Regions from separate parts of the Micrococcus sp. 116 genome, predicted to be linked through region 2. Evidence: riboswitches for the same ligand, from Rfam matches in the RefSeq annotation. Region 2 holds a riboswitch; the other holds the start of a gene.
The links. Region 2 has a riboswitch for thiamine pyrophosphate ahead of thiC (phosphomethylpyrimidine synthase ThiC). Riboswitches for the same ligand answer to the same signal wherever they lie in the genome.
Positions count from the first base shown of each region.

Region 1: it holds a riboswitch for thiamine pyrophosphate, as region 2 does, so the genes downstream of both, CITRIK5_RS08210 (thiamine ABC transporter substrate binding subunit) here and thiC (phosphomethylpyrimidine synthase ThiC) in region 2, are expected to answer to the same signal.

Region 1 is NZ_LR732370.1:1,763,144-1,768,407, reverse strand. It holds gene CITRIK5_RS08215 (iron ABC transporter permease) at 1-1,438, opposite strand, end outside; gene CITRIK5_RS08210 (thiamine ABC transporter substrate binding subunit) at 1,438-2,502, opposite strand; TPP riboswitch at 2,569-2,674, opposite strand; gene CITRIK5_RS08205 (AI-2E family transporter) at 2,721-4,007, shown strand; gene CITRIK5_RS08200 (agmatine deiminase family protein) at 3,973-5,022, opposite strand; gene CITRIK5_RS08195 (bifunctional proline dehydrogenase/L-glutamate gamma-semialdehyde dehydrogenase) at 5,154-5,264, shown strand, end outside.
Region 2 is NZ_LR732370.1:557,451-562,714, reverse strand. It holds gene thiD (bifunctional hydroxymethylpyrimidine kinase/phosphomethylpyrimidine kinase) at 1-105, opposite strand, end outside; gene CITRIK5_RS02635 (hypothetical protein) at 179-1,336, shown strand; TPP riboswitch at 1,397-1,511, shown strand; gene thiC (phosphomethylpyrimidine synthase ThiC) at 1,508-3,313, shown strand; gene CITRIK5_RS02625 (hypothetical protein) at 3,684-4,604, shown strand; gene CITRIK5_RS02620 (hypothetical protein) at 4,601-5,264, shown strand, end outside.

The sequences.
Region 1 (5,264 bases), 1.2 Mb from region 2:
GGCCCGCCCCGAGGGTGCGTGCGGCCTCCCGCAGCCGCGGGTCCACCGCCGCGAGCACGGGCACGAGCGCCCGCACCGCGAGCGGCAGCGCCACCACCGCCTGGGCCAGCGGCACGAGCACGCCCGAGGCCGCCAGCTCCGGGAACGCGGCCCGCAGGGACACGACGAAGCCGAAGCCCACGGTCACCGCGGACACCCCGAGCGGCAGGAGCAGGGCGCCGTCGAGGGCCCGCTGGGCCGCCAGCGCCGCGCGTGAGCGGAAGGGCCGGGTCAGCAGCAGGGCCAGCGGCACGGCCACCACGAGCGTCACGAGCGTGGCGTCCACGGCCACCCGCAGGGACTGTTCGAGCGCCTGGGCCGGCGTCGACCCGCCCACGAACCCGCTGCCCGCGCTCGTGGACAGCAGCCGATAGTTGCCCAGCCCCCAGCCGTGGCGGGTGTGGAAGGAGCGCACCACGAGCGTCAGGATCGGCGCCACCACGAGCGCCACCACCGCGAGCATCACGGCCACCGGGACCGCGTCCGCGCGCGTGAGCCGGGCCGGCGGCGTCTCCCGCAGGCGCAGCGCCCGCTGGGTGCGCGCCGCCGTCACGCCGGAGACCACGACGGCGGCCAGCACCACCGCGAACTGCAGCACGGAGAACACCGCCGCGGTCCGCAGGTCCAGGTAGACGGAGGTCTGCACCCAGATCTCCGACTCGAGCGTGCCGTAGCCGGGCCGGCCGAGCGTCTGGACGATGCCGAACGCGGACGCGCAGAACAGGAACACCAGCGCCGCGCTCGCGGCGATCGCCGGGGCGAGCTGGGGCAGCGTCACGGTGCGGAACGCCCGCCACGGCGAGGCGCCCAGGGTGCGGGCGGCCTCGGTCTGGCGCGGGTCGAGCGCGTTCCACAGCGCGCCCACCTGGCGCACCACCACGGACACGTTGAAGAAGACCATGGCCAGCACGACGGCGGTGGTCGTCTGGTCCAGCCCGGTGAAGCCCAGCGGTCCGCCGGGGGCGAGCAGGGCGCGGAACGCGACGCCGACCACCACCGTGGGCAGCACGAACGGCACGAGCACGAGGGCGCGGAGCACGGCCCGCCCCGGGACGCGACGCCGGTGCAGCACGAACGCGGTCGGCAGGCCGAGCGCCACCGAGACCACCGTGCCGGCGGCGGCCATCCCGAGCGTCTGGCCGAGGATGCGCCACGTGCGCTCGCGGGCGAGGGTCTGGCCGAAGGCGGTGAGGTCCACGGCGCCGGTGAACGCGTCGGCGTCGCCGCCGATCCCGCGCCAGAGCATGGCCGCCACGGGCCACGCGAAGAAGACGAGCAGGAAGGCGACCGGCAGGACGGCGGCCACCAGCCACCACGGGCCGAGCCCGTCCCCCCGGCCGCGGGCCCGCCGGCGCGGCAGGTCTGTGCCGGGGGCCGCGACCTCGGTGAGCGCGGACATCAGCGCCGGGAGGCCTCGGCCAGGGCGGTCCACTCCTTCAGCAGGTCCTCGCGGCGCTCGTCGATGCGGGCGGGGTCCGGGGTGATGGCGTCCTCGACGAGCGGCGCGTTCTGCGCCCACTCCTCGGGCAGCTGCACCGACTCGTCGATCGGGTACATGTACATCGACTCGGGCAGGGCGGACTGGACCTCCTCGGTGAGCATGAAGTCCACGAACGCCTGCGCGCCCTCGGGGTTCTTCGCGCCCTCGAGCACGCCGGCGTACTCGACCTGCGGGGTACAGGAGTCCTCGATCACCTCGGTCTCGGGGGCGAACGCGGGGGAGGAGGAGTAGGAGAGCACCACCGGGAACCGACCCTTGCCCTCGCCGCCGGAGAAGTCCGAGTTGTAGGCGTCGGACCAGCTGTCGGCGACCTTGCCCCCGTTCTCCATCAGGCCCCGCCACCAGTCCTGCCAGCCGTCGTCGCCGTACTTCTCCGTGGTGGCCGCGAGCAGCGCCAGGCCGGGGGAGGAGGCCACGGGGGAGGTGGCGACCGTCAGCTTCGCGTACTCGGGGTCGTCGAGCTGGTCGATCGAGGTGGGGGCCTCGACGTCGTGGGCCTCGAACCATGCCGGATCCGTGTTGAAGCACACCTGGCCCTGGTCCACCGGGGTCATGCGGTCCTCCACCATCCGGTCCTGTGCGGAGGCGGGCAGGTCCTGCGGGGTGTATTCGGCGACGACGCCCTCGCGGACGAGGCGGTGCGCCGAGTGGTCCTCCACGCCGTAGACGCCGTCCACGGTGGGCTCGTCCTTGGCCAGCAGGAGCTGGTTCACCACGCTGCCGGCGTCGCCGGGGGCCGTGGTCTTCAGGGTGTAGCCGGACTCCTGCTCGAACTTCTGGACGAGCTCCTGGGGCAGGTTGAACGAGTCGTGCGTCATGATCGTCACCGTCGTCGGCTCGCCGCCGGCGCCGGCGGCGGACGACGACGCCCCGTCGCCGGACGAGCCGGACACCGAACAGCCGGTGAGGGCGAGGGCGGCCACTGAGAGGGCGGCGAGGGCGCGGTGCGGGGTGCGGGACATGGCGGTTCTCCTCTGGGACGGCAGAGGGGCCGGGACGAGGCCGCCACCGGAATCCCGGGACGACGTCGACCGGGAGACTCGACTTCCTTCGCCGGTGCGGACCGGAGCAGGTTCGAGGGTCTGCGGCGGACCGCACTCTCAGCGCCGCGCGGGCGCTCCCCTGTCGATGTGGACTGGTCCCGACCCTACCCCGTCCGGCCCGCGCATAGACTGCCCGCGTGAGCGCCGCACAGCCCGCGGGGGTGACCCCGCCGCCCGCCTCGTCCAGCCCCGCCTCCGACTGGGACATCCGCCGCCCCCACCGCATGTGGCCGCGCATGCTGGTGATCGTTCTGACGCTCGCGGGCCTGGTGCTGGTGGTGCAGTTCTTCCAGGGGATCGCCTCCATCGCGGCGCCTGTGTTCCTGGGGCTGAACCTCGTGATCGTGGCCTACCCCCTGCAGGCCTGGCTCATCCGCCGGGGCCTGCACCCCGTGCTCGGGGCCGCCACCACCGTCCTGCTGGTCGTCGCGGTGATGGCCGTGTTCGGGGGCATGATGGTGTGGTCCGGCCTCGAGCTGGTGGCGGAGCTGCCCAAGTACGCGGACCGCTTCCAGCAGATCGTCCTGGACGTCTCGCACTGGCTCAACGAGCGCGGCGTGACCCCGGACATGGTGTCCCAGCAGCTGGCCTCGATCGACATGAGCGCCGTGACCGGGACGGCCGTCAGCGCCGTCACGAAGATCGCCACGAACGTCTACGCGGTCTTCGGCCTGCTCGTCACCGTGATCATGGGCATGTTCTTCCTGGCGATGGACTCGATGGACGTCGAACGCCGCGTCCGCCTGCTCAGCACCGCCCGCCACGAGTTCGGCCACGCCCTGGTCGAGTTCGCCCAGGGCGTGCGCCGCTACTGGGTGGTCACCACGGTGTTCGGCCTGATCGTGGCGGTGCTGGACGTGATCGCCCTCATGCTGATCGGCGTGCCGCTCGCGCTCGTGTGGGGCGTGCTCAGCTTCCTCACCAACTACATCCCGAACATCGGCTTCATCATCGGCCTGCTGCCGCCGGCCGTCCTGGGCCTGGCGGCGGGCGGCTGGTCCGACTTCCTGTGGGTGGTGGTCAGCTACTCGGTGCTGAACTTCGTGCTGCAGTCCGTGATCCAGCCCAAGGTGGCCGGCGACGCGATCGGCGTGATCCCCACCGTCAGCTTCCTCTCCCTGCTCTTCTGGGCCTGGGTCCTCGGCCCGCTCGGCGCCATCCTCGCGCTGCCCTGCACGCTGCTGGCCAAGGCCGTGCTGATCGACGCCGACCCGAACGCCCGCTGGATCAACGCGCTCATCGCCTCGGACCTGAAGGGGATGGAGCGCCGTCAGTCCTCGCTCCTGGAACGGCTGCGCCCGGCGGCCTGGCGATCCGACGCGCACGGGGGAGATGAGGACCGCGCCTCGGCGGACGGCGGGGACGACGACGGTCCCGCGACGGACGAGGTCACGGGCGAGGCTGGAGCAGCACCAGGTCGTTGAGCGCGCCGGCCAGCCGCAGCAGCGGCGGGGCGGGGAACGACAGCTGGGGCAGCCCCGGGTGCAGTGCCGCGCACGCGGCGGCCGCGGCCTCCTCACCCGCGGCGTCCTCGAACGCCGGCCGCAGCACCGCCGCGCCCAGCGGCAGCGTGTCCAGGAGGGAGCGGGGGCCCCGCTCGGCCGGGTCGTACTCGGCGGGCTGCGCCGCCCCGGTCACCGTGCGCACGCGCAGGGGCCGGCCGGCGGCGTCGTCGGCGCCCTGCAGGAAGCGCAGCGCCGCCGCGGCGTACGGGTGCTCGGGGTGGAACCGGTCGCCGCGCCAGTGCACGGCGGCCTCGCCGTCGCCCTGCAGGCGCACCCACGAGGCCAGGTGACCGGGCCCGCCCCACGGCCCGGTGTCCGGCCGCGGTGCCGGCGGCACCCACAGCACCCGGGTGATCCCCAGCAGGGCGGCGAACTCGGCGGCCACCTGGCCGGGGGTCCACGCGCCGTTGATCCGCCCGTCCAGCACGGGGTCCGCGGCCACCACGGCCGTCCCCTCGCCGTCGGTCACCCAGGCCCCGCGCGGGGCGCACAGCAGGGGCGTGAGCAGCGGCAGTCCCGCCGCCTCCGCCACGGCCGTCGCGGCCGCCCCGTCGAGCGGCCCGGTCCCGGTCAGGCCCGCGGCGCTGCGCCAGGCGACGGCGGCCAGGCCCTCGGGGCGGCGGATGAAGCTCGGCCCGGTGCGGCCCAGCAGCGGTGAGCCCACGGGCGCGCGCAGCAGGTCCACCTCCGGGGGCATCAGCCGCGCCGCCCCGGCGTCGCGCGGGTGGGCGAGCACGGTGACCGGCAGCACGGCGGCGAGCGTCTCGGCCAGGCCCACGACGGCGTCCCGCGTCTCGTCTAACAGCGTCGGCACCGGGTGGCGGTGGGGCAGGACGAGCCAGGCCCGCTCGGGCGGATCCTCGGGTCCGGGCACGGGCACGACGACGTCCCGGCGCTCCCGCGCGTCGGTGGGGACGGGGTCGGCGGCGGCCATGGCGGACGGGCTCCTGGGAAGACGGCGGCGACGCGCGGGCGCGCGGCGAGGGGATGTCCATCGAGCATAGGCGTCTGACAGGAAGCCGCGGCGGTTTGACCTGTGACCCGGCACACGTGCAGAGTGCGGCCATGACCGCGATGTTCTCCGCCCAGGACCACGACGATCTCGACCGGGTCCTCGGCGCGACCGGCGGGATCCCCGACCCCGCCGACCTGCACGCCCTCGCCGACGATGCCGTC
Region 2 (5,264 bases):
GTAGCCGCCCCACGCGGCGATGGTCTTCAGGTCGGCCTGGACACCGGCGCCGCCGCCGGAGTCGGAGCCGGCGATGCTGAGCACACGGGGGACGGCGGAGGTCATGCGGGGGCTCCTTCGGGTCGGGGCGGATCGGCCGCCCGGGCCGGGCCGATCCCGCCCATGAGAATGTAGTCGCATGTCCCACGTCACAGAGAGCTCTCCCGCGCACCCCGGCCGAGCCGAGGAGTCGGCGCCGCTGCGGCCGACCTCCCCGCTCGGGATCGCCGCCACGTTCATCGGCACCACCATCGGCGCCGGGTACGCCTCGGGCAACGAGATCCTGCAGTACTTCGTGAGCTTCGGCCTCTGGGGCGGCACGGGGGCGCTCGTGATCGCCGGCGCGCTGTTCTTCCTGCTCGCGGTGATCGTGCTGCGGCTGGCGCAGAAGCTGCGGACCACGGACATCCACCGGATCGTGAACCCCACGACGTCGCGCGTGCCCACCTGGTTCGCGGACCTGTGCATCACCACGTCCCTGCTGGGGACGCTGGTGATCATGCTGGCCGGGGCCGGGGCGGCGGTGCACACCGCGTTCGGGCTGCCCTCGCTCGTGGGCTCGCTGGTGATGGCCGCCGTCTGCGTGGTCTCGGTGCTGGCCGGCATCACGGGCCTCGTGCGCGTCCAGGCCGTGGTGGTCCCCCTGATCATCGTGGTCGCCGTCGGCGTCGCGGTGTGGGGGTTGGCGAACCCGGGGGCCGCGGTGGACGACGTCGCCGCGCTCGTGACCTCGTCCCCGCTGATCAACCAGTGGTGGCTCTCGGGCGTGCTGTACGTGGCCTTCAACATCCAGCTGGCCTACGCGGTGCTCGCCCCGATCGGCGAGGAGAGCTCCTCGTCGGGCCGCTCCCTCGTCGCCGGGGCCGGGCTCGGGGCCCTGGGCCTCGTGGTGATGGCCGGCGCGGTGATGGCCGCGATGACCGCCCACGCCCAGCTCATCGGCCGCGCCGAGCTGCCCATGGTCGAGCTGGCCGCGATGATCGGCGGCTGGGCCGCCCTGCTGTACACGGTCGTCCTGCTGCTGGCGCAGTTCACGACGGCGGTCTCGTGCCTGTACGGCGGGGTGGAGCGCATCGCCCTGCTGTCCTCGATGCGCCGCGTGCCGGGCTGGGTCATCGCCGTCGTCACGGCCCTGGCCGCCACCCTGCTCTCGAGCGTCGGCTTCTCCGACCTCGTGGGCACCGTCTACCCCGTCCTCGGCTACGCCGGCATCGTCATCATCGTGATGCTGGTCGTGACGTGGATCGTCGAGCGCACCACGGTGCGCCGCCGGGCGGCCCGCGCGGCGCGCGCCTGAGCGCCCGGCCGCATGGCCGGACGGCGGCGGTGAGGCCTCGCGGGGGACGTGCTAGGGTCGCTCGCATCCCACGGGAGCCCCACGGCACGGGGCTGAGACCGGGCTGACGCCGCCCGGAGACCGTCTGAACCTGTCCGGGTCATTCCGGCGAAGGAAGAAGGAGCCGCGGCCATGTCCGTTTCCGAGCGCACCCCCCTGCCCGCAGCCGAGTCGACGGCCGAGGTCGTCGCCGAGGAGAACTACCCCACGCACCGTCTGGGATGGCTCGAGGACGCCGAGCACGGCATCCGCGTGCCCGTCACCGAGGTCCACCAGGACGACTCCCCCGACGGCACGCCCAACGCGCCCCTGACCGTCTACCGCACCATGGGCCCGGGCTCCGTGCCCGAGCGCGGCCTGCCGGCCCAGCGCGCCGAGTGGATCCGCGCCCGCGGCGACGTCGAGGAGTACGAGGGCCGCGAGCGCGACCTGCTCGACGACGGCCGCTCGGCCGTGCGCCGCGGCGCCGCCTCACAGGAGTGGGCCGGCGAGCGCCGCCCCCCGCTGCGCGCCAAGGAGGGCGCGCGCGTCACCCAGATGCACTACGCCCGGCGCGGCGAGATCACCCCGGAGATGCGCTACGTCGCCCTGCGCGAGGGCGTGGACGTGGAGCTGGTGCGCTCCGAGGTCGCGGCCGGCCGCGCCATCATCCCGGCGAACGTGAACCACCCCGAGTCGGAGCCGATGATCATCGGCAAGGCGTTCGCCGTGAAGGTCAACGCGAACATCGGCAACTCGGCGGTGACGTCGTCGATCGCCGAGGAGGTCTCGAAGCTGCAGTGGGCCACCCGCTGGGGCGCGGACACCGTGATGGACCTGTCCACGGGCGACGACATCCACACCACCCGCGAGTGGATCCTGCGCAACTCCCCCGTGCCGATCGGCACCGTGCCGATCTACCAGGCCCTCGAGAAGGTCGGCGGCGACCACCAGGCCCTGACCTGGGAGATCTTCCGCGACACCGTGATCGAGCAGTGCGAGCAGGGCGTGGACTACATGACCGTGCACGCCGGCGTGCTGCTGCGCCACGTGCCGCTGTCCGCGGACCGCGTGACCGGCATCGTCTCCCGCGGCGGCTCGATCATGGCCGGCTGGTGCCTGGGCCACCACAAGGAGAACTTCCTCTACGAGAACTACGACGAGCTCTGCGAGATCTTCGCGCGCTACGACGTCGCGTTCTCCCTGGGCGACGGCCTGCGGCCGGGCTCCGTGGCGGACGCCAACGACGCCGCCCAGTTCGCCGAGCTCGACACGCTCGCCGAGCTGACGGAGCGGGCGTGGGCGTACGACGTCCAGGTCATGGTGGAGGGCCCCGGCCACATCCCGCTGCACCTGGTGCGGGAGAACGTGGAGCGCCAGCAGGAGCTGTGCAAGGGCGCCCCGTTCTACACGCTCGGCCCCCTCGTCACGGACATCGCCCCGGCGTACGACCACATCACCTCGGCCATCGGCGCCACCGAGATCGCCCGCTACGGCACCGCGATGCTCTGCTATGTCACGCCCAAGGAGCACCTGGGCCTGCCGGACCGGGACGACGTGAAGACGGGCGTGATCACCTACAAGATCGCCGCGCACGCCGCCGACGTCGCCAAGGGCCACCCCGGCGCCCGCGACCGCGATGACGCGCTGTCCAAGGCGCGCTTCGAGTTCCGCTGGCGCGACCAGTTCGGCCTCGGCCTGGATCCGCAGCTCGCCGAGGAGTACCACGACGAGACGCTGCCGGCCGAGCCCGCCAAGACCGCCCACTTCTGCTCGATGTGCGGGCCGAAGTTCTGCTCCATGCGCATCAGCCAGGACATCCGCAGCGAGTTCGGCGGCGCGTCCGAGCAGGCGCGGATCGCCGAGGCCGGCATGGCCGCGAAGTCCGCGGAGTTCCGGGCCGCCGGCGGGTCCGTGTACCTGCCCGAGCCGACGATCCGCACCGCCTCGGACGCCTGAGGCCGGACGCGGGGTGAGGTGGGGCGGGATGGCCCGCCCCTGCGCCACCTGACGATCGCGTCATGACCTGAGGGCCGCCACCAGGTCATGACGCGATCGCCAGGACAAGGCCCTCCGGGACGGCGAAGGCGCGGCCCCACGGACGGGGCAGTGCGCTCGGTGGTCGATCGAGTGGTGATGCCTCTTGACTCACACACACACTGGGCTCACTATTCCGTCAGGCCCCTGTGATGCGTGTCCCATTCGCCCACAGGAATTGAGTGGATGGAATATGACGTGAAAGTCGACATGACCCCGCCGGTCCGCACCCCAGGGGCGCTTCCCAGGTGAGGCATCATCCAGCCGCTCAGCTCTCCTCGGGCCAGCCGTGATGACCCGGATGCTCGTCTCGAGATTCCTCCTTCTCCTGATCACGCTCGGAACAGCAGCGCTCCTCGCGTCCTACGTCGGGGTGGAGAAGGAGGAACGCTGGCGCATGGACGGCACGGTGTACGAGATCTCGGCATTCCCCGCTGGCGAGGCCTGGCCCATGATCCGGACGTCGCTGACGGGACCGGACTCCGGCTCTGCGGCCACGTCCACGAGCCCCCACGTGACTGCCCTCGCCGGCCGACCTGCTCTGGACGTGCTCCCGGATGGCGTCGCCCCGACCGCGGTCGTCCCCAGCACCTCCCCCTTTGCCGCACGTGCCGCTGCGGGCGAACTGAGCTGGCCGGACGTCGATCGGGTCGTCGTCCGAGACCTCTCCTCCGCGCCGGATCGCGCCACCGAAGCAGACCTCCTGGTCCCGTTCCTCTCCACCGACAGTTCGTCCCTTGCCGGCGTGATCGGCGGCTCACCGGCCCAGGTCGACGAGCTCGTCCAATCGCTGCGGCGGGCCGGTGTCGTCGTCGACGTCGTCCCGCTCCCGCCGCCGTGGGAGGCAGCGATGCGACGCAGTGTCCATGTGCCCCTGCTCGCCGTGACCGTCGGCTTCGCCCTGCTGGGCGCACAGGTCGTCTGGCGCACGACCCTGCGCAGTCGACTGCTCCCTGCCGTCACCTCGCACCGCCTCGTCGGTGCCTCCCCACTGCGAGCGGCCCGGCTCGGTGTCCGGCCCGCCATGGTCGCCTGGACGACCGCCGCCGCGAGTGCCGGCGGAGTCTGGCTCGTGGCATGGCCCCGGTGGGACGCGGAGATCGGTCTCACCGGCGACACCGCTCTCCTCTGGTCCGCCGTGCTCGTCGTGGACGCCATCCTCATCCTCGGCACGACCCTGTCCACCCTCTGGGTCCGAAGGGCACACGCATGACGGCAGCCATGCGGGCCGTTGCGGACGGCCTCCGCGACCTGTTCGACACGCCCGGACTGCTGTTCCTGTCCCTGCTGCACACGACCGTGGCGTCGGTCGTGTTCGGACTGGCCCTGGGCGTCGCCGGCGGAGTGACCACGGCGCTCGAGGTGCTCGAGGACGCCGAGTCGTCGGGCCTGGTGGCAACCAGGATCCTGGACCCCGCCGTCACGACCGACCTCCACCCCCGCGCCGTCGACACCGTCTCCCGGGCGTTCGCCGCCCATGTCGACGGAGTCGACCCCCGTGCCTTCCTCGTGACGGACGCCATCGGAATCGAGGACCCCCGGCTGCAGGGGGCGGTCATCGCCACGCCTGGTCTGGCCCGGGAGTTCGGCGCCGCTGCTGCCGTCAGTCCCGCCGAGGGTGTGTACTTCGCTCCCGCCGCGATCACCTCCGGGGCACCGGGCGGCACCGTGTACGTGGGGTCCACACCCCACAGCTATGCCGGCCCACTCCCCGGGGACGCGGCCGCGCCGCGGGCCGACGGATCCCTCTGGCCCCTGGGTGAGTCGCCCGTCATCGTCACCAGCACGACGACCATGGCCGGCCTGATCGAACCGGCCCAGCTCGCGGCGGTCTACGGTTCCGTCGTGGCATGCCAGGACGCGGCCTCCGAGG